3 regions of the Paenibacillus sp. KN14-4R genome follow, and region 1 is predicted to be linked to each of the others. Evidence: a T-box and tRNA genes for the amino acid it is inferred to sense, from the RefSeq annotation. Region 1 holds a T-box; the other regions hold tRNA genes.

Region 1 (5,671 bases):
AAGTAGGCTTTTCATGAAAAATTCACTAGCCGAAAAAGACGTTGGACGATTGAAGGTAATTTCTGTTTGAATAATACTGATAATTCGACCCACTCTAAAACTGCGGATTTCATTCCTTAAATGACAAAATGCAATGACATACCAGTTATTATTCCAATAAATAATTCCATATGGATCAACAATCCTACGCTTGGGTTGCTCTTCACGACCCGTATGGTATGCCATTTCTACAGATGATTCGTTTACGATACCTTGCTCCAATTTCTTCAATATTGGCTCCATAGATAGTTTTCCAATTGGACTTATGACCTCAAGCCCTTCTAAATGCTGCTTGATCATTCTTTCCTGCTCTTGATTTGAATACATTTTTAGCTTTGATGTTGCTCTGTTTAATGCCTCCCCTGAAAAATATCCAGCTTCTTTTGCAAAAACAGCAGCATGAAGTAATGCAGTTTGCTCATCAACATCAAAAAGAAGAGGACTTTCAATAAAATGATTCAACAGGGTATACCCCCCATTATGACCTGTGTCAGATATAACCGGCACACCACTGGCAGAAAGTGCATCCATATAACGGTAGACAGTCCTTATGTTAATCTCTAGCTTTTCAGATATTTGCTTTGCAGTAATTTTCCTGCCTGAATTCAACATCCATAGAATCGCCATCATATTGTCAATTTTAGGCATCAGATTTCACCTCATTATTCCACTTTATACGAACGTACACTTGTAGACGATCACTCATCGCACGCGGCTAGAACTGAGCATCAATGTAGTTCGGTTAAAATTTTTACAAATCTAAACGAATTCATCAAACCAATTTATTAGCTGCTCCATAAATTAAACAGTGGTCATAAACAGCCGTTCAGCTACTTTCAAGTTCTCCTCTTTGTTTCAAACGCACCAGTGAAGACTTCGGCTTGGTCCACGGGTTACATTTTTTCACTAAGAAATTACGAAAGGAGTTGTCGAAAATGGGATGTGGTGAAGAAAGATTTGAGAATCGTTTTACAAACACAGGTTCTATCTTAGTGCTTTTTATTCTTTTAGTAATTATTAGCTGTTCGATATGTAGATTCTAATTTCCACCCGCACGTGAGCTCCTTTGTTACAGGGCTGAAATAAAAAATATGTAAGAGGCGATCCATTCTCGGTATTGTACCGGGAAGTGGTCGCCTAATTTTTTCTAGACGGCTGTATTCCTTATTACATAAAGCGCCTTTCCCATTTCTTATGTTTTCAACCAATTTTTCCAGAAAATAAGCATCCGTTTGTTCTCGTACTTCATTGGAGTGTTGGTTATCTTTTTCAGAGCCTCATCTTTTATTCCATGAATCTTTCAATGGTACGATACGGTTAAATACAAGCCGATCACCGGTAGTAAACTTTTTATCTACGCAAAAATAGCCATGACGGAAGAATTGAAATTTTTGTTCGGGAATCGCATGTTCAACCAAGGATTCTATCATGACATCCTTTATGATACTACGTGACATCGGATTAATTGTATCTGTCCAATCCCCGCTGTCCTCCTTCGGAATGTTCAGATCAAGTAACAGTTTTTCATACAAATGGACATCAGCCTTTAAAGCGTGCTCCGCAGAGACCCAATGGATCGTTCCCTTTACCTTACGCCCAGTAAATCCCGTTCCGCTCTTCGTAAGCGGGTCGTAGGTGCAGCGAAGTTCTATAATTTCACCTGAAGCTTGGTCCTTGACCACTTCCTCGCACCTAATGAAATACGCACCCTTCAGCCTTACTTCATCATTCAGACTAAGCCGATGGAAGCCCTTAGAGGGTTCCTCCATAAAATCGTCATGCTCGATATATATGGTTTTTGAAAATGGAACCTCTCTTTTCCCCAGTGCCTCGTTTTCGCTGTTGTTTTCAATCATTAACATCTCCACTTCTTCCTCTGGATAATTGGTAATGACGACCTTTAATGGTTTTAAAACAGCCATGACACTAACCGTTTTTTCTTTTAGATCCTGTCTGAGGCAATGATCCAAAAGCGAAATGTCTACCGTACTTTGAGATCGGATGCTGCCAATCTCCTCAATAAAACTCCGTATGCTCGATGGAGTGAAACCCCTTCTTCTAAGGCCACGGAGTGTTGGAAGTCTCGGATCATCCCAACCGTCTACATAACCCCCTTCAACCAGCTGTCTCAAAAATCGCTTGCTTGTCACAACACCCGTTAAGTTCAGCCGACCGAATTCCCTTTGCCGCGGAGGTTCTTGGATATCCAGCTCCTTTAACACCCATTCGTACAAAGGGCGGTGGTCTTTGAATTCGTTAGAGCATAAGGAATAGGTGATACCCTCAATCGCGTCTTGAATAGGATGGGCAAAATCGTACATCGGATAGATGCACCAGTCACTTCCCGTCCTGTAATGCTCAGCGTAGATAATTCGATAAATAACAGGATCACGTAGATTTATATTGGGTGAGCCCATATCAATCTTTGCTCGGACAACCTTGGAGGAAGCCGGGAAGTCACCATTCTTCATTTTTGCAAAGAGCGCTAGATTCTCCTCGACTGATCGGTTTCTATAAGGGCTTTTCCTGCCCGGTTCCGTCAAAGTCCCTCGATACTCCGTTACTTCGTTCGGCGTCAAATCACAAACGTAAGCCTTACCATGCTTGATCAGTGTGACTGCGGCGTTATATATTTCGTTCGAGTAGTCCGAGCCATAGTAGATATGATTTTCTGGATCGTATCCCAGCCATTTGATATCCTCCATAATCGCATTCACATACTTGATATCTTCCTTAAGGGGATTTGTGTCGTCAAAGCGTAAATGAAACGTTCCGTTAAACTTTTGGGCTATTGTATAATTCGTGTGTATCGCGTAGGCGCTTCCGATGTGAAGATAGCCATTGGGTTCGGGAGGAAATCGGGTGCACATTTCCCTGCCAAATGGACTTTCCTCAAGCTCCTCGCTAATCAATTTAAATATGAAATGCTCGGTATGATTCTCCTTAAGATTACTCATGGTCGACTCCTCCTAATGAATTTAATAAGTGATAATCCGATACAAAAAAAACCTCACCTCCAAGACTTTATGTCTTGGGGACGAAGTTTTCGCGGTGCCACCCCAGATTCATTAATATGTCGCCATATTAACCTCTTCAAGTACGGCATTGCGTGCAATGCTTATACTCTAGCTCTATAACGGGAGCTCCCGTCACATCATCCCCATTGAAGGTTCCGATATGCTGCTCAGAGGCTTGGTTCGAGGAAAATTTCTTTGCTCCTTTTCAGCTACCGGAGCTCTCTGTGCAAGATATTTTCCCTCTACTCTTCTCATCAATGCGTTTAATTCCATATTGCTAATTATAATAACAAATCATTCCCTTTATTGTAAACGAATATGCTTGTTGACGGTGTCAGGGTAAAGCGGTAACCTGGTTTCGAATACCGTTTCATTTCCACTACTGCGAGCAGTTATATGTCCCCCATGAAGTTCTATAATGCTTTTGGTTATGGCTAGTCCTAGTCCGGTTCCACCATTTTGAGATGATCTTGATCGATCTGCACGATAAAACCGATCAAATAAATAAGGTAAATCCCGCTCCAAAATGGTCTCACCATAGTTAATAACTTTCACTACTACCTCATCTTGATCTTTGCTAATGTGAATATCTAAATAGACGCCCCCGCTACCATGACGGATTGCATTTGAAATAATATTTTCATAAGCTCGCATCAATTGGTGTCCATCCGCTTGTACGAATAGACTTTCTTCTTTTGCCATCAACCGGTATGACATACCTTCTTTTTCCAATTGAGGGTTAAATTCCTCAGCTAGTTGCTTAAGAAAACCGATAATGTTCACTTTTTTCATTTGAAGCTGGAGAACTTCCCCCCGAAGGGATGTATATTCAAAAAGATGGTCAATCAGGTTTTTTAAGTTTTTCGATTTTTCATATGCAATTTTCGTGTAATAGCGAAGTTCTACTTCATCTTTATATCGATCTGTCTCAATTAATTCTAAATATCCAAGAATCGAGGTAAGTGGTGTACGCAAATCGTGAGACACCCCTGTAATCAATTCATTCTTAGTCTTTTCTGCATTTCGCTCTTCTTCAATAGATTTACGCAGCTTCTTCGTCATTTGGTTAAAATTTTCAGCTACTGTTCCTAATTCATCCGAAGATTTAGCTGTTATTTCATACAAAAGATTACCCTTCGAAATTTCCTGAAGTCCTCTCGTAATTTCTTCCAAATATCGAAAAACTTTTCGGCTGAACACAAAAAAATAAACTAAAAAGAGTAAACAACCGGTAATGATCAGAATCGGGGTTGAACCCATATTGTTGACAACCCAACGAATGGGTGTTCTGAACGGTGTTATATACACCAAATAGAGAAACAAACGATAACAGATATACATGGAAAGAACGGTAGATGCAATACTTAGTAAGAATACAAGAATAAACTTCCAACGTATCGTATAAATAAAATTTAATTTCATTTTCATGTCAATTCCCCGATCAATTATTCGATCATATAGCCGATTCCCCATACGGTTTTAATGTACTGTGGTGCGCTTGGATCTTTTTCAAGTTTTTCCCGAATTTTGCGGATGTGAACCATTACGGTGTTATTCGACTCATAGAAAGGCTCGTCCCAAACGGATTCGTAAATTTGTTCCATGCTCAGTACGTTCCCACGCTTTGAGGCTAATGTATATAAAATCGAAAATTCACGTGGCGTCAATTTGATTAGGTTGTTGTCGACAAACACTTTGTGTGTTGGCACATTAATAACAAGGTCATCGATCACAATTTCGTTATCGCTTCTGACTTCGTTCGCATTGAAATGTCTGTATCGACGCAGCTGAGATTTAACTCTTGCTAATATTTCCAGTGGACTAAATGGCTTAACGACATAATCATCCGCGCCAATACTCAAACCTGTTATTTTATCAATTTCTTGACCCTTAGCGGAAAGCATAATGATCGGCATTTGTTTTGCTTCCCGTATTTTTATACACGCTTGAATGCCATCCATACGAGGCATCATGACATCTAGTATGATCAAATCGACATGATTAGAATGTAAAAGTTCCAGTGCCTCTATGCCATCATTTGCGATTAATAAATCGTATCCTTCATTTTTAAGATAGATTTCGAGGAGATTCGTTATTTCCTTCTCATCATCAACCAAGAGAATGGTACTTCTATACATATATACCCTCCTTGTTCTTACACTTTCGTGCCTGCTGTAAGGTACTTGCTTATCTGATCATGATAATCAATAAGAGCTTTTGTTACAATAGCTGTAAAAGATAAAAACAGTATGGCCATCAACTCCATGAAGGAGTCAATGACTATACTGCTCTTCGCTTCCGCATTAAAGTTTAGTACCCGTTAGTCCCTCAACCGTCTCCTTAAGCATCATGAAGACATCACCATCCGTCAATTTCTTCGGATCTTCAATGAGTGCAATGGTGGGTTTGGTAAGGAGTCCTTTATTTAATAAATCTGTCTGGGCTGTCTCGAGAGTTGTTTCCATCCCCACGCATAATGCGATGGAATAACTTGCTTGCTGCAAAGTTAAAGCTTCTGTCGCAGGTTCTTTCACATTTTTAAGAGATTCAGGTGCAACTCCTTCAAAATGCTGTTTATACTTTCTCTGAATGGTGAGCAATTCATTTACTATCCG
Region 2 (5,671 bases), 2.0 Mb from region 1:
TTCGTGCAAGCTTTGCCAGCCTTGTCTCTACAAAATTCAAATCTAACTCCTCCAACTCTCGAGGCTTTCGATTCTTATACGTAACAGAATCAATTTCGTTTTCTATTTTTTCAAAAATATAAGCGCACAGAAAGCCGAGGCATCTGATCTAACAGATTCTCGACTTTCATTCTATCCACATGCATGTTTTCTTATCATCAATCAGCCTGTATTCCGTAGTCCCGCTGCTATACCATTAATCGTAATCAACACTTCACGAATCAGTTCCACATCATCTTGATTGTTCTCTCTTAATGCCCGAAGTTCCTTAAGCAATTCCACCTGCATGTAAGAAAGTGGATCTACATATGGATTCCGAAGTCGAATGGACTCCTGAATAACAGGCACATTATCCAAAATCCCAGTCTGGCCTGTAATTTGCAGCAGTAACTGAGACGTAAGTTCGAATTCCTCACGGATGAGCTTATAAATACGCTCTGCGATTGCAGGATCCTTAATCATCAAACCATATTGCTTGGCAATCAGCAAGTCTGCTTTAGCCAGTGCCATTTGCAAGTTATCGATCATCTGACTAAAGAATGACCACTCCGCGTACATGGTTTGTAGAACCTTCATGTTCTCCGGCTTGTTTTGATAAAAGCTTTGCAAACCTGTGCCTGCTGCATACCAAGCTGGTAACAAATAACGACTTTGCGTCCAAGCGAATACCCATGGAATCGCACGAAGATCTTCAAACTTATCACTATTCTTCCGCTTCGATGGCCGGGAACCGATATTTAACTCGCCAATCTCAGGAAGCGGTGTTGATTCTTTGAAGAATGTCATAAAATCTTTATCTCGGAAAATGAGATCCTGGTATTTCACCATCGATTGTTCCGAAATATCACGCATAATGTCTTCCCATGTTGGGTCGGCCGGATCTACCTGCGGATCACGCGACATCACTGATGCTGTAATCAAGGCAAATGTAGCTTGCTCTAAGGAGCGATACGCAATTCCTTTTAATGAATAACGGGAGGAAAGAACCTCACCTTGCTCTGTGATCTTGATTCCTGCTCCAAGCGTATCCGCTGGTTGAGCCAAAATACTGCGGTTAAGCGGCATTCCACCTCTTCCTAGTGCCCCTCCGCGTCCATGGAAGAACTTAAGTTTAACACCATAACGATTGCCAACCTCTGTAATATCACGAAGAGCCATCCGAAGCTCCCAGTTCGCGGTAATTACGCCGCCATCTTTATTACTATCCGAATAACCAAGCATAATTTCATGCAGTTGTGTAAAAGGATTGATGGAAGCACGATATGCGGAAATCTCAAACAGTGTCGTCATAATTTGTGGCGCTTCATGTAGATCGTCAATCGTTTCAAACAACGGAACAGATTGAATGGTACACGTTACTTTACCACTAGCTTCACGACGATATAGGCCAGCTTCCTTTGCAAACACAAGAACCTCCAGTAAATCACTTGCTCCTTGTGTCATCGAGATGAGGTAAGAGCTAATACAACGCTGACCGAATTCTTTTTGTGCTCGATAAGCCGTGTGATACACATCCAAGCATTCCTGTGTGTTTTCCGAATACTGGAGATAAGAAGATGTGATCGGTCGTGGATCATTCAAAATGCTTGTAAGGACATTCACTTTCTCATCTTCACTAAGCTCCGAATAATTTGTGTGAATCTCCATTTTCTCTAGAATCTCTGTCATGGCAAGCTCGTGTTCCTTGCTGTGCTGACGAATATCTAAAGTAGAGAGATGGAAACCAAACAACTCCACCTGTCGAATTAATTTATTTATATAAGCATCCGCAACATATCCTGCAAAATGACTTTGCAAACTACGAGCAATGATTTTCAAATCTTCGATAAAAAGCTCTGGTGACTCATATTTATGAGAAGCATCCGCATTCGGGTTACCCGTATTAGAAATTTTCTCAAGCATATAAGAAACCTTAATTCGATACGGTTCTTTCTCATTACGCCATAGATCATATCGACTATGTTCAATGACTTCACTATCTTTTTGAATTGATTCCAGCAATTCGTCTGTAACATTCACAATATTTTTAGAAAAGCTCATGTGCTGCAGCACTTTTTGCAAAATTTCTTCATATTTACGAAGAGCAAGCTCACGGTGTAACGTCAAGGTCTCCCATGTTACATCAGCAGTCACCGATGGATTACCATCTCGGTCCCCACCAATCCATGAACCGAATCGCAAGAATGATGGCACATGCCATGGCTCATCAGGATAAAATTTATTCAAACAACGTTCTAATTCATGATACACTTCAGGCAATACATCGAATAACGTTTCGTCAAAATAATATAAACCATTCTTCACTTCATCAATTACAGTAGGTTTACGATCACGAAGTTCGTCTGTTTGCCAAAGCGTAAGAACTTCACAAAGTAATCTATCACGCAGCTGTTCACGCTCACGATTGGTTAGACTCGGATCGTCAAGCAGCATCACATCTTCTGAAATGCGTTGATGAATGTCAAGCACAGCACGGCGCATTGCTTCAGTAGGGTGGGCGGTCATCACAAGTTCTAGAGAAATCGAATGAATAATCTCCTTCACTTCATTCGGAGAGAGATTATTATATTTCAAATTCTGGACAATACTCTCAATTGATCCAGGTTGAATCATATCTCCTGAGGTACGTTCGTAGTCTCTTTTGCGACGAATTCGGTGATTCTGTTCTGCAATATTAATTAGTTGAAAATAAATTGCAAAAGCACGAATAACCTGATGGCGTGTCTCTGGCTGAAGACCTCTAATTGTTTGTTTAAACTCATCAAAAATCTCAGGTACAAAGTGAACACGCATCGACTTGCTCATCTCACGAATTTTTTCAACAATGTGTAGAAGTTCACTTCCACCTTGATGAACCAGTACTTCTCCTAGAATATTACCCAAGAAACGAATATCTCTGCGAAGAGAATTGTTTGTGCTCGATTTCTGGCTGGATATCTCGATCTCTGACATACTCTCTCACCCCAATATGCGTCTATTTTCTATATACTAAATTCCATCATTGAAACATTTTAACACAAAGCGTGCCTACACCATAGCTTTTTTGACTAGATAAACAAAAAAGACCCTTATCTAAGGGCCTGTCATTATTGTGTATGGAGCGGGTGATGGGAATCGAACCCACGCTATCAGCTTGGAAGGCTGAAGTTCTACCATTGAACTACACCCGCATGATAAATGCGATAAAAGAAAATAATGGTCGGGACGACACGATTTGAACATGCGACCCCCTGGTCCCAAACCAGGTGCTCTACCAAGCTGAGCTACGTCCCGACAAACTTAATAAGTAAAATGGCGCGCCCTGAGAGATTCGAACTCCCGGCCTTTTGATTCGTAGTCAAACGCTCTATCCAGCTGAGCTAAGGGCGCAATTTACTGTTAAATTAAAAATGGAGCGGAAGACGGGATTCGAACCCGCGACCCTCGCCTTGGCAAGGCGATGCTCTACCCCTGAGCCACTTCCGCATATGGTGCGCGTAGAGGGACTTGAACCCCCACGGTCGCCCGCTAGATCCTAAGTCTAGTGCGTCTGCCAATTCCGCCATACGCGCACACTGTGTAATTCATGGTGAGCCATGAAGGACTCGAACCTTCGACACCCTGATTAAAAGTCAGGTGCTCTACCAACTGAGCTAATGGCTCATAATTATCTCTCATCTTATTACATCGAGGATAATAATGGCTGGGGATAAAGGATTTGAACCTTTGCATGACGGAGTCAAAGTCCGTTGCCTTACCGCTTGGCTAATCCCCAATATTTTAAAGTGAATCCTGGTGCCGTCGAGAGGACTTGAACCCCCAACCTACTGATTACAAGTCAGTTGCTCTACCAGTTGAGCTACAACGGCGTATAAATGGTGGAGGCTAACGGGATCGAACCGCTGACCCTCTGCTTGTAAGGCAGATGCTCTCCCAGCTGAGCTAAGCCTCCGTAATGTTGGTGACCCGTAGGGGATTCGAACCCCTGTTACCTCCGTGAAAGGGAGGTGTCTTAACCCCTTGACCAACGGGCCTTAATGTTAGTATTCTAAGCTGATTCGGAAAAGAAGCTTGTGGAGCTTCCAACCGGGATCGAACCGGTGACCTCATCCTTACCATGGATGCACTCTACCTACTGAGCTATGGAAGCTGGCTCCCCGAACAGGGCTCGAACCTGTGACAACACGATTAACAGTCGTGTGCTCTACCAACTGAGCTATCAGGGACCAATGCTTGGCGACGTCCTACTCTCCCAGGACCCTTCGGTCCAAGTACCATCGGCGCTGGAAGGCTTAACGGTCGTGTTCGGGATGGGTACGCGTGGTTCCCTTCCGCCATCGTCACCAAACGCTTTCCATAAGGTTGGAAACAAGGCTTGTACCTTGAAAACTAGATGCGAATTGAAGTCATTAAAGTCATAGAAGTTGTTCATTCAAAAGCAATTATGCTTTCGAAGTCATTTAAGATAAGCCCTCGACCGATTAGTATTGGTCAGCTCCACACATTGCTGCGCTTCCACCTCCAACCTATCAACCTCGTCGTCTACAAGGGGTCTTACTAATTGGGAAATCTCATCTTGAGGGGGGCTTCGCGCTTAGATGCTTTCAGCGCTTATCCCCTCCGTACATAGCTACCCAGCGGTGCTCCTGGCGGAACAACTGGTACACCAGCGGTACGTCCATCCCGGTCCTCTCGTACTAAGGACAGCTCCTCTCAAATTTCCTACGCCCACGACAGATAGGGACCGAACTGTCTCACGACGTTCTGAACCCAGCTCGCGTACCGCTTTAATGGGCGAACAGCCCAACCCTTGGGACCTACTTCAGCCCCAGGATGCGATGAGCCGACATCGAGGTGCCAAACCTCCCCGTCGATGTGGACTCTTGGGGGAGATAAGCCTGTTATCCCCAGGGTAGCTTTTATCCGTTGAGCGATGGCCCTTCCATGCGGTACCACCGGATCACTAAGCCCGACTTTCGTCCCTGCTCGACTTGTAGGTCTCGCAGTCAAGCTCCCTTATGCCTTTGCACTCTTCGAATGATTTCCAACCATTCTGAGGGAACCTTGGGACGCCTCCGTTACTCTTTAGGAGGCGACCGCCCCAGTCAAACTGCCCACCTGACACGGTCCCTCTACCGGTTATACGGTAGTAGGTTAGAACTCCGATACGATCAGGGTGGTATCCCAACGTTGCCTCCACCTAAGCTGGCGCTCAGGCTTCTAAGGCTCCCACCTATCCTGTACAGATCGTACCAAAGTTCAATATCAAGCTGCAGTAAAGCTCCATGGGGTCTTTCCGTCTTGTCGCGGGTAACCTGCATCTTCACAGGTATTAAAATTTCACCGGATCTCTCGTTGAGACAGCGCCCAAGTCGTTACGCCATTCGTGCGGGTCAGAATTTACCTGACAAGGAATTTCGCTACCTTAGGACCGTTATAGTTACGGCCGCCGTTTACTGGGGCTTCGGTTCACAGCTTCGGATTGCTCCTAACCACTCCCCTTAACCTTCCAGCACCGGGCAGGCGTCAGCCCATATACTTCGCCTTACGGCTTCGCATAGACCTGTGTTTTTGCTAAACAGTCGCTTGGGCCTTTTCACTGCGACCCCCTCGAGCTATTCACTCTACCGGGGTACCCCTTCTCCCGAAGTTA
Region 3 (5,671 bases), 1.4 Mb from region 1:
GAGAATCGTTTCCTGCAACGGAAACATTCAAATATATAATATTCATTCACTCGTGTTCAGTTTTGAAAGGCCAATAGCCTTTCGAAAACCTTGTTCCTTGAAAACTAGATAGCGAAACGAAGAAGTAAAGCATAGGACGATGTTATCCATGCAAATGGAAAATCATCGAACATCTAAAGCATTCTTATGTTTCATAAGAATTGCCTATTTAGTTGATCCGTAAGAAGACTTTGGTCTAATTACAATAAGATAAGCTAATAAGGGCGCACGGAGGATGCCTAGGCGCTAGGAGCCGAAGAAGGACGTGGCGAACGACGAAATGCCTCGGGGAGCCGTAAGCAGGCTTTGATCCGGGGATGTCCGAATGGGGGAACCCAGCTGTGGTAATGCACAGTTACCCTGCAGTGAATACATAGCTGCAGAGGAGGTATACCGAGGGAACTGAAACATCTAAGTACCTCGAGGAGAAGAAAACAAAAGTGATTCCGTCAGTAGCGGCGAGCGAACGCGGATTAGCCCAAACCAAAGAGCTTGCTCTTTGGGGTTGTAGGACGTCAACATGGAAATAGCTTGCTAGGCGAAGAGATCTGGAAAGGTCTGCGATAAAAGGTAACAGCCCTGTAGCCAAAAGTGAGCGAAATTCCTAGACGGATCCTGAGTACGGCGGGACACGTGAAACCCCGTCGGAATCTGGCAGGACCATCTGCCAAGGCTAAATACTCCCTAGCGACCGATAGTGAAGCAGTACCGTGAGGGAAAGGTGAAAAGCACCCCGGAAGGGGAGTGAAAAAGAACCTGAAACCGTGCGCTTACAAAAAGTCAGAGTCCGTTAAGGGATGATGGCGTGCCTTTTGTAGAATGAACCGGCGAGTTACGTTTGCATGCGAGGTTAAGGTGATAAGCCGGAGCCGCAGCGAAAGCGAGTCTGAATAGGGCGAATTTTAGTATGTAGACGTAGACCCGAAACCGTGTGATCTACCCCTGTCCAGGGTGAAGGTGCGGTAACACGCACTGGAGGCCCGAACCCACGCATGTTGAAAAATGCGGGGATGAGGTGGGGGTAGCGGAGAAATTCCAATCGAACTCGGAGATAGCTGGTTCTCCCCGAAATAGCTTTAGGGCTAGCCTTGGAAAGAGAGTAGTGGAGGTAAAGCACTGATTGGATGCGGGGCCCCCCAAGGGTTACCAAGTTCAGTCAAACTCTGAATGCCACATACTTATATCCAGGAGTCAGACAGTGAGTGCTAAGATCCATTGTCAAGAGGGAAACAGCCCAGATCATCAGCTAAGGTCCCCAAGTGTGTGTTAAGTGGGAAAGGATGTGGAGTTGCAAAGACAACCAGGATGTTGGCTTAGAAGCAGCCATCATTTAAAGAGTGCGTAATAGCTCACTGGTCGAGTGACTCTGCGCCGAAAATGTAACGGGGCTAAACACACCACCGAAGCTATGACAACAGATGAATTTCTGTTTGGGTAGGGGAGCGTTGTGTACAGCAGTGAAGGTTGATCGTGAGGACAGCTGGAGCGTACACAAGTGAGAATGCCGGTATGAGTAACGAAAAGACAAGTGAGAATCTTGTCCGCCGAAAACCTAAGGGTTCCTGAGGAAGGTTCGTCCGCTCAGGGTAAGTCGGGACCTAAGGCGAGGCCGAAAGGCGTAGTCGAATGGACAACAGGTTCAAATTCCTGTACCACCAAAAACCGTTATGAACGATGGAGTGACGCAGTAGGATAGTGACGTGAGCCGATGGATATGCTCGTCCAAGCAGTGAGGCTGATGTGTAGGCAAATCCGCACATCGATAAGGCTGGGCTGTGATGGGGAGGGAAACTTAAAGTACCGAAGGTCATGATTTCACACTGCCAAGAAAAGCTTCTAGTCAGGTCAAGGTGCCCGTACCGTAAACCGACACAGGTGGGTGAGAAGAGAATTCTAAGGCGCGCGGAAGAACTCTCGTTAAGGAACTCGGCAAAATGACCCCGTAACTTCGGGAGAAGGGGTACCCCGGTAGAGTGAATAGCTCGAGGGGGTCGCAGTGAAAAGGCCCAAGCGACTGTTTAGCAAAAACACAGGTCTATGCGAAGCCGTAAGGCGAAGTATATGGGCTGACGCCTGCCCGGTGCTGGAAGGTTAAGGGGAGTGGTTAGGGAGCAATCCCGAAGCTGTGAACCGAAGCCCCAGTAAACGGCGGCCGTAACTATAACGGTCCTAAGGTAGCGAAATTCCTTGTCAGGTAAATTCTGACCCGCACGAATGGCGTAACGACTTGGGCGCTGTCTCAACGAGAGATCCGGTGAAATTTTAATACCTGTGAAGATGCAGGTTACCCGCGACAAGACGGAAAGACCCCATGGAGCTTTACTGCAGCTTGATATTGAACTTTGGTACGATCTGTACAGGATAGGTGGGAGCCTTAGAAGCCTGAGCGCCAGCTTAGGTGGAGGCAACGTTGGGATACCACCCTGATCGTATCGGAGTTCTAACCTACTACCGTATAACCGGTAGAGGGACCGTGTCAGGTGGGCAGTTTGACTGGGGCGGTCGCCTCCTAAAGAGTAACGGAGGCGTCCCAAGGTTCCCTCAGAATGGTTGGAAATCATTCGAAGAGTGCAAAGGCATAAGGGAGCTTGACTGCGAGACCAACAAGTCGAGCAGGGACGAAAGTCGGGCTTAGTGATCCGGTGGTACCGCATGGAAGGGCCATCGCTCAACGGATAAAAGCTACCCTGGGGATAACAGGCTTATCTCCCCCAAGAGTCCACATCGACGGGGAGGTTTGGCACCTCGATGTCGGCTCATCGCATCCTGGGGCTGAAGTAGGTCCCAAGGGTTGGGCTGTTCGCCCATTAAAGCGGTACGCGAGCTGGGTTCAGAACGTCGTGAGACAGTTCGGTCCCTATCTGTCGTGGGCGTAGGAAATTTGAGAGGAGCTGTCCTTAGTACGAGAGGACCGGGATGGACGTACCGCTGGTGTACCAGTTGTTCCGCCAGGAGCACCGCTGGGTAGCTATGTACGGAGGGGATAAGCGCTGAAAGCATCTAAGCGCGAAGCCCCCCTCAAGATGAGATTTCCCAATTAGTAAGACCCCTTGTAGACGACGAGGTTGATAGGTTGGAGGTGGAAGCGCAGCAATGTGTGGAGCTGACCAATACTAATCGGTCGAGGGCTTATCTAAATACCATGATTTACCTTCGTTTTGCTACTAGTTTTCAGGGAATAAACCCTGTATAATAGTTAAGTATTCCCTGATAGCTCAGTTGGTAGAGCACACGACTGTTAATCGTGTTGTCACAGGTTCGAGCCCTGTTCGGGGAGCCATATGGAGAGGTGTCCGAGCTGGCCGAAGGAGCACGATTGGAAATCGTGTAGGCGTCACAAGCGTCTCGAGGGTTCGAATCCCTCTCTCTCCGCCAGATTATTTTCAATCAAGTTAGCAAGGCCCGTTGGTCAAGGGGTTAAGACACCTCCCTTTCACGGAGGTAACAGGGGTTCGAATCCCCTACGGGTCACCAACATTACGGAGGCTTAGCTCAGCTGGGAGAGCATCTGCCTTACAAGCAGAGGGTCAGCGGTTCGATCCCGTTAGCCTCCACCATTTATATTTCAATAATAACGCGGGGTGGAGCAGCTCGGTAGCTCGTCGGGCTCATAACCCGAAGGCCGCAGGTTCAAATCCTGCCCCCGCAACCAAATTCTCTTCATGAGAAACCTAATGTGGAGCTGTGGTGTAGAGGCCTAACATGCCTGCCTGTCACGCAGGAGACCGCGAGTTCGAATCTCGTCAGCTCCGCCATTTATCTTTCAAAATATGCATTAATTATGCATAATGGGCCTAAATGTGAGGCTCGGTAGCTCAGTCGGTAGAGCAGAGGACTGAAAATCCTCGTGTCGGCGGTTCGATTCCGTCCCGAGCCACCATTCTTAATAATATGCCGTTGTAGCTCAACTGGTAGAGCAACTGACTTGTAATCAGTAGGTTGGGGGTTCAAGTCCTCTCGACGGCACCATAGGTATTTTCTTCCGGAGGCTTAGTGAAGTGGCTAAACACGGCAGACTGTAAATCTGCTCTCTTCGAGTTCGGTGGTTCGAATCCATCAGCCTCCACCATTTATAGGGGCATAGTTTAAAGGTAGAACAAAGGTCTCCAAAACCTTTGGTGTGGGTTCAATTCCTGCTGCCCCTGCCAATTATTTTTCCTGAAATTTCGTGGCGGTCGTGGCGAAGTGGTTAACGCATCGGTTTGTGGATCCGACATTCGGGGGTTCAATTCCCCTCGTCCGCCCCATTTTTTCAAGACAATAGTGGGGATTAGCCAAGCGGTAAGGCAACGGACTTTGACTCCGTCATGCATAGGTTCAAATCCTATATCCCCAGTATATATATGCGGAAGTGGCTCAGGGGTAGAGCATCGCCTTGCCAAGGCGAGGGTCGCGGGTTCGAATCCCGTCTTCCGCTCCATTTCCAAAGATAGTGGCGCCATAGCCAAGTGGTAAGGCAGAGCTCTGCAAAAGCTTTACCCCCAGTTCGAGTCTGGGTGGCGCCTCCATAATCTTTATTAACTCGCCGGAGTGGCGGAATCGGCAGACGCACAGGACTTAAAATCCTGCGGTAGGTGACTACCGTACCAGTTCAAGTCTGGTCTTCGGCACCATTTATTAACAACACAGATTTTGCGCCCTTAGCTCAGCTGGATAGAGCGTTTGACTACGAATCAAAAGGCCGGGAGTTCGAATCTCTCAGGGCGCGCCATTATTTTTTGGCAAGCCGGTGTGGCGGAATTGGCAGACGCGCGCGACTCAAAATCGTGAGGGAAACCGTGGGGGTTCGAGTCCCTTCACCGGCATTACAGCAATAAGCCTTGATGATCATTTAATTCATGATCATCAAGGCTTATTTTTTTGTGTTAGATGGTAAGCTAGATGACCTATCCAATTGACTCAATTGAATGTAGAAGTTAATGAATGAGGTCGCTGCTTTTAAGCTTTTTTTAAACTTCGCTGTGAACTTATTAATACTTTTTTGAGTGCAACACCAAACAAAGTGCTTTACCAACATCATCGAAAATTGAAACCATCGTATACATAATAAGAGTGAATACCGTACTGTTAAATAATCCTTTATGGACGACATACGTGCCTAGAATGTAAATGTCACCTAAACATTTATTCCAACCTCCTGAGATAAAATAAGCATAAAATTACATTACAGATTCACAATTTTAGTGGCGATATTTTTACAAAATTCGCTGTCATGCTCAACAAAAATTATTGTCGGGGAATGTTCCAGCAATAATTCTTCGAGTTGGATACGGGAAATGACATCAATAAAGTTTAACGGTTCGTCCCATACATGGAGATGTGCTTTCTCGCATAAGCTCTTTGCGATTAATACCTTTTTCTTCTGTCCGCCGCTGAATGAAGACATATCTTTTTCAAATTGTATGCGCGAAATATCGAGTTTTCTTAAAATCGCTTTGAACAAACTCTCATCAATCTCGTTCTTGCTTGCAAAATCTGTTAAGTTACCTTGCAAATGAGAGGTGTCTTGTGAGACATATGAAATTTTTAGTTGACTACCTTTGCGAAACGTTCCTGTAAAAGGAATCTCCTCGCCAAGAATCAGCTTGAGAATACTTGATTTCCCTGAACCGTTTGGACCTGCAAGTATAAT

What was found. A T-box is a leader RNA that pairs with one kind of tRNA and senses whether it is charged. The one in region 1 lies ahead of ACSBOP_RS10905 (glutamine--tRNA ligase/YqeY domain fusion protein), so its partner is inferred to be a tRNA-Gln.
Region 2: it has a tRNA-Gln gene. The T-box ahead of ACSBOP_RS10905 (glutamine--tRNA ligase/YqeY domain fusion protein) is inferred to sense a tRNA for this amino acid. The anticodon was not compared.
Region 3: it has a tRNA-Gln gene. The T-box ahead of ACSBOP_RS10905 (glutamine--tRNA ligase/YqeY domain fusion protein) is inferred to sense a tRNA for this amino acid. The anticodon was not compared.

The regions. Positions count from the first base shown of each region.
Region 1 covers NZ_CP197466.1:2,301,636-2,307,306, forward strand. Annotated here, with positions in the region: gene ACSBOP_RS10895 (helix-turn-helix transcriptional regulator) at 1-687, opposite strand, end outside; partial or broken gene ACSBOP_RS10900 (nucleosidase) at 1,212-1,295, opposite strand; gene ACSBOP_RS10905 (glutamine--tRNA ligase/YqeY domain fusion protein) at 1,317-2,996, opposite strand; T-box leader at 3,070-3,323, opposite strand; gene ACSBOP_RS10910 (HAMP domain-containing sensor histidine kinase) at 3,360-4,478, opposite strand; gene ACSBOP_RS10915 (response regulator transcription factor) at 4,502-5,194, opposite strand; gene ACSBOP_RS10920 (FAD-dependent oxidoreductase) at 5,360-5,671, opposite strand, start outside.
Region 2 covers NZ_CP197466.1:310,354-316,024, reverse strand. Annotated here, with positions in the region: gene sigW (RNA polymerase sigma factor SigW) at 1-40, opposite strand, end outside; gene ppc (phosphoenolpyruvate carboxylase) at 202-2,991, opposite strand; tRNA gene ACSBOP_RS01600 (tRNA-Gly) at 3,136-3,209, opposite strand; tRNA gene ACSBOP_RS01595 (tRNA-Pro) at 3,236-3,312, opposite strand; tRNA gene ACSBOP_RS01590 (tRNA-Arg) at 3,332-3,408, opposite strand; tRNA gene ACSBOP_RS01585 (tRNA-Gly) at 3,430-3,504, opposite strand; tRNA gene ACSBOP_RS01580 (tRNA-Leu) at 3,508-3,590, opposite strand; tRNA gene ACSBOP_RS01575 (tRNA-Lys) at 3,606-3,681, opposite strand; tRNA gene ACSBOP_RS01570 (tRNA-Gln) at 3,719-3,793, opposite strand; tRNA gene ACSBOP_RS01565 (tRNA-Thr) at 3,812-3,887, opposite strand; tRNA gene ACSBOP_RS01560 (tRNA-Val) at 3,895-3,970, opposite strand; tRNA gene ACSBOP_RS01555 (tRNA-Glu) at 3,978-4,052, opposite strand; tRNA gene ACSBOP_RS01550 (tRNA-Thr) at 4,093-4,168, opposite strand; tRNA gene ACSBOP_RS01545 (tRNA-Asn) at 4,169-4,244, opposite strand; rRNA gene rrf (5S ribosomal RNA) at 4,250-4,366, opposite strand; rRNA gene ACSBOP_RS01535 (23S ribosomal RNA) at 4,480-5,671, opposite strand, start outside.
Region 3 covers NZ_CP197466.1:924,431-930,101, forward strand. Annotated here, with positions in the region: rRNA gene ACSBOP_RS04445 (23S ribosomal RNA) at 248-3,176, shown strand; tRNA gene ACSBOP_RS04450 (tRNA-Asn) at 3,244-3,319, shown strand; tRNA gene ACSBOP_RS04455 (tRNA-Ser) at 3,323-3,414, shown strand; tRNA gene ACSBOP_RS04460 (tRNA-Glu) at 3,439-3,513, shown strand; tRNA gene ACSBOP_RS04465 (tRNA-Val) at 3,521-3,596, shown strand; tRNA gene ACSBOP_RS04470 (tRNA-Met) at 3,615-3,691, shown strand; tRNA gene ACSBOP_RS04475 (tRNA-Asp) at 3,718-3,794, shown strand; tRNA gene ACSBOP_RS04480 (tRNA-Phe) at 3,844-3,919, shown strand; tRNA gene ACSBOP_RS04485 (tRNA-Thr) at 3,933-4,008, shown strand; tRNA gene ACSBOP_RS04490 (tRNA-Tyr) at 4,024-4,108, shown strand; tRNA gene ACSBOP_RS04495 (tRNA-Trp) at 4,114-4,187, shown strand; tRNA gene ACSBOP_RS04500 (tRNA-His) at 4,211-4,286, shown strand; tRNA gene ACSBOP_RS04505 (tRNA-Gln) at 4,304-4,375, shown strand; tRNA gene ACSBOP_RS04510 (tRNA-Gly) at 4,385-4,459, shown strand; tRNA gene ACSBOP_RS04515 (tRNA-Cys) at 4,474-4,547, shown strand; tRNA gene ACSBOP_RS04520 (tRNA-Leu) at 4,564-4,652, shown strand; tRNA gene ACSBOP_RS04525 (tRNA-Arg) at 4,674-4,750, shown strand; tRNA gene ACSBOP_RS04530 (tRNA-Leu) at 4,765-4,844, shown strand; gene ACSBOP_RS04535 (Lsa family ABC-F type ribosomal protection protein) at 5,204-5,671, opposite strand, start outside.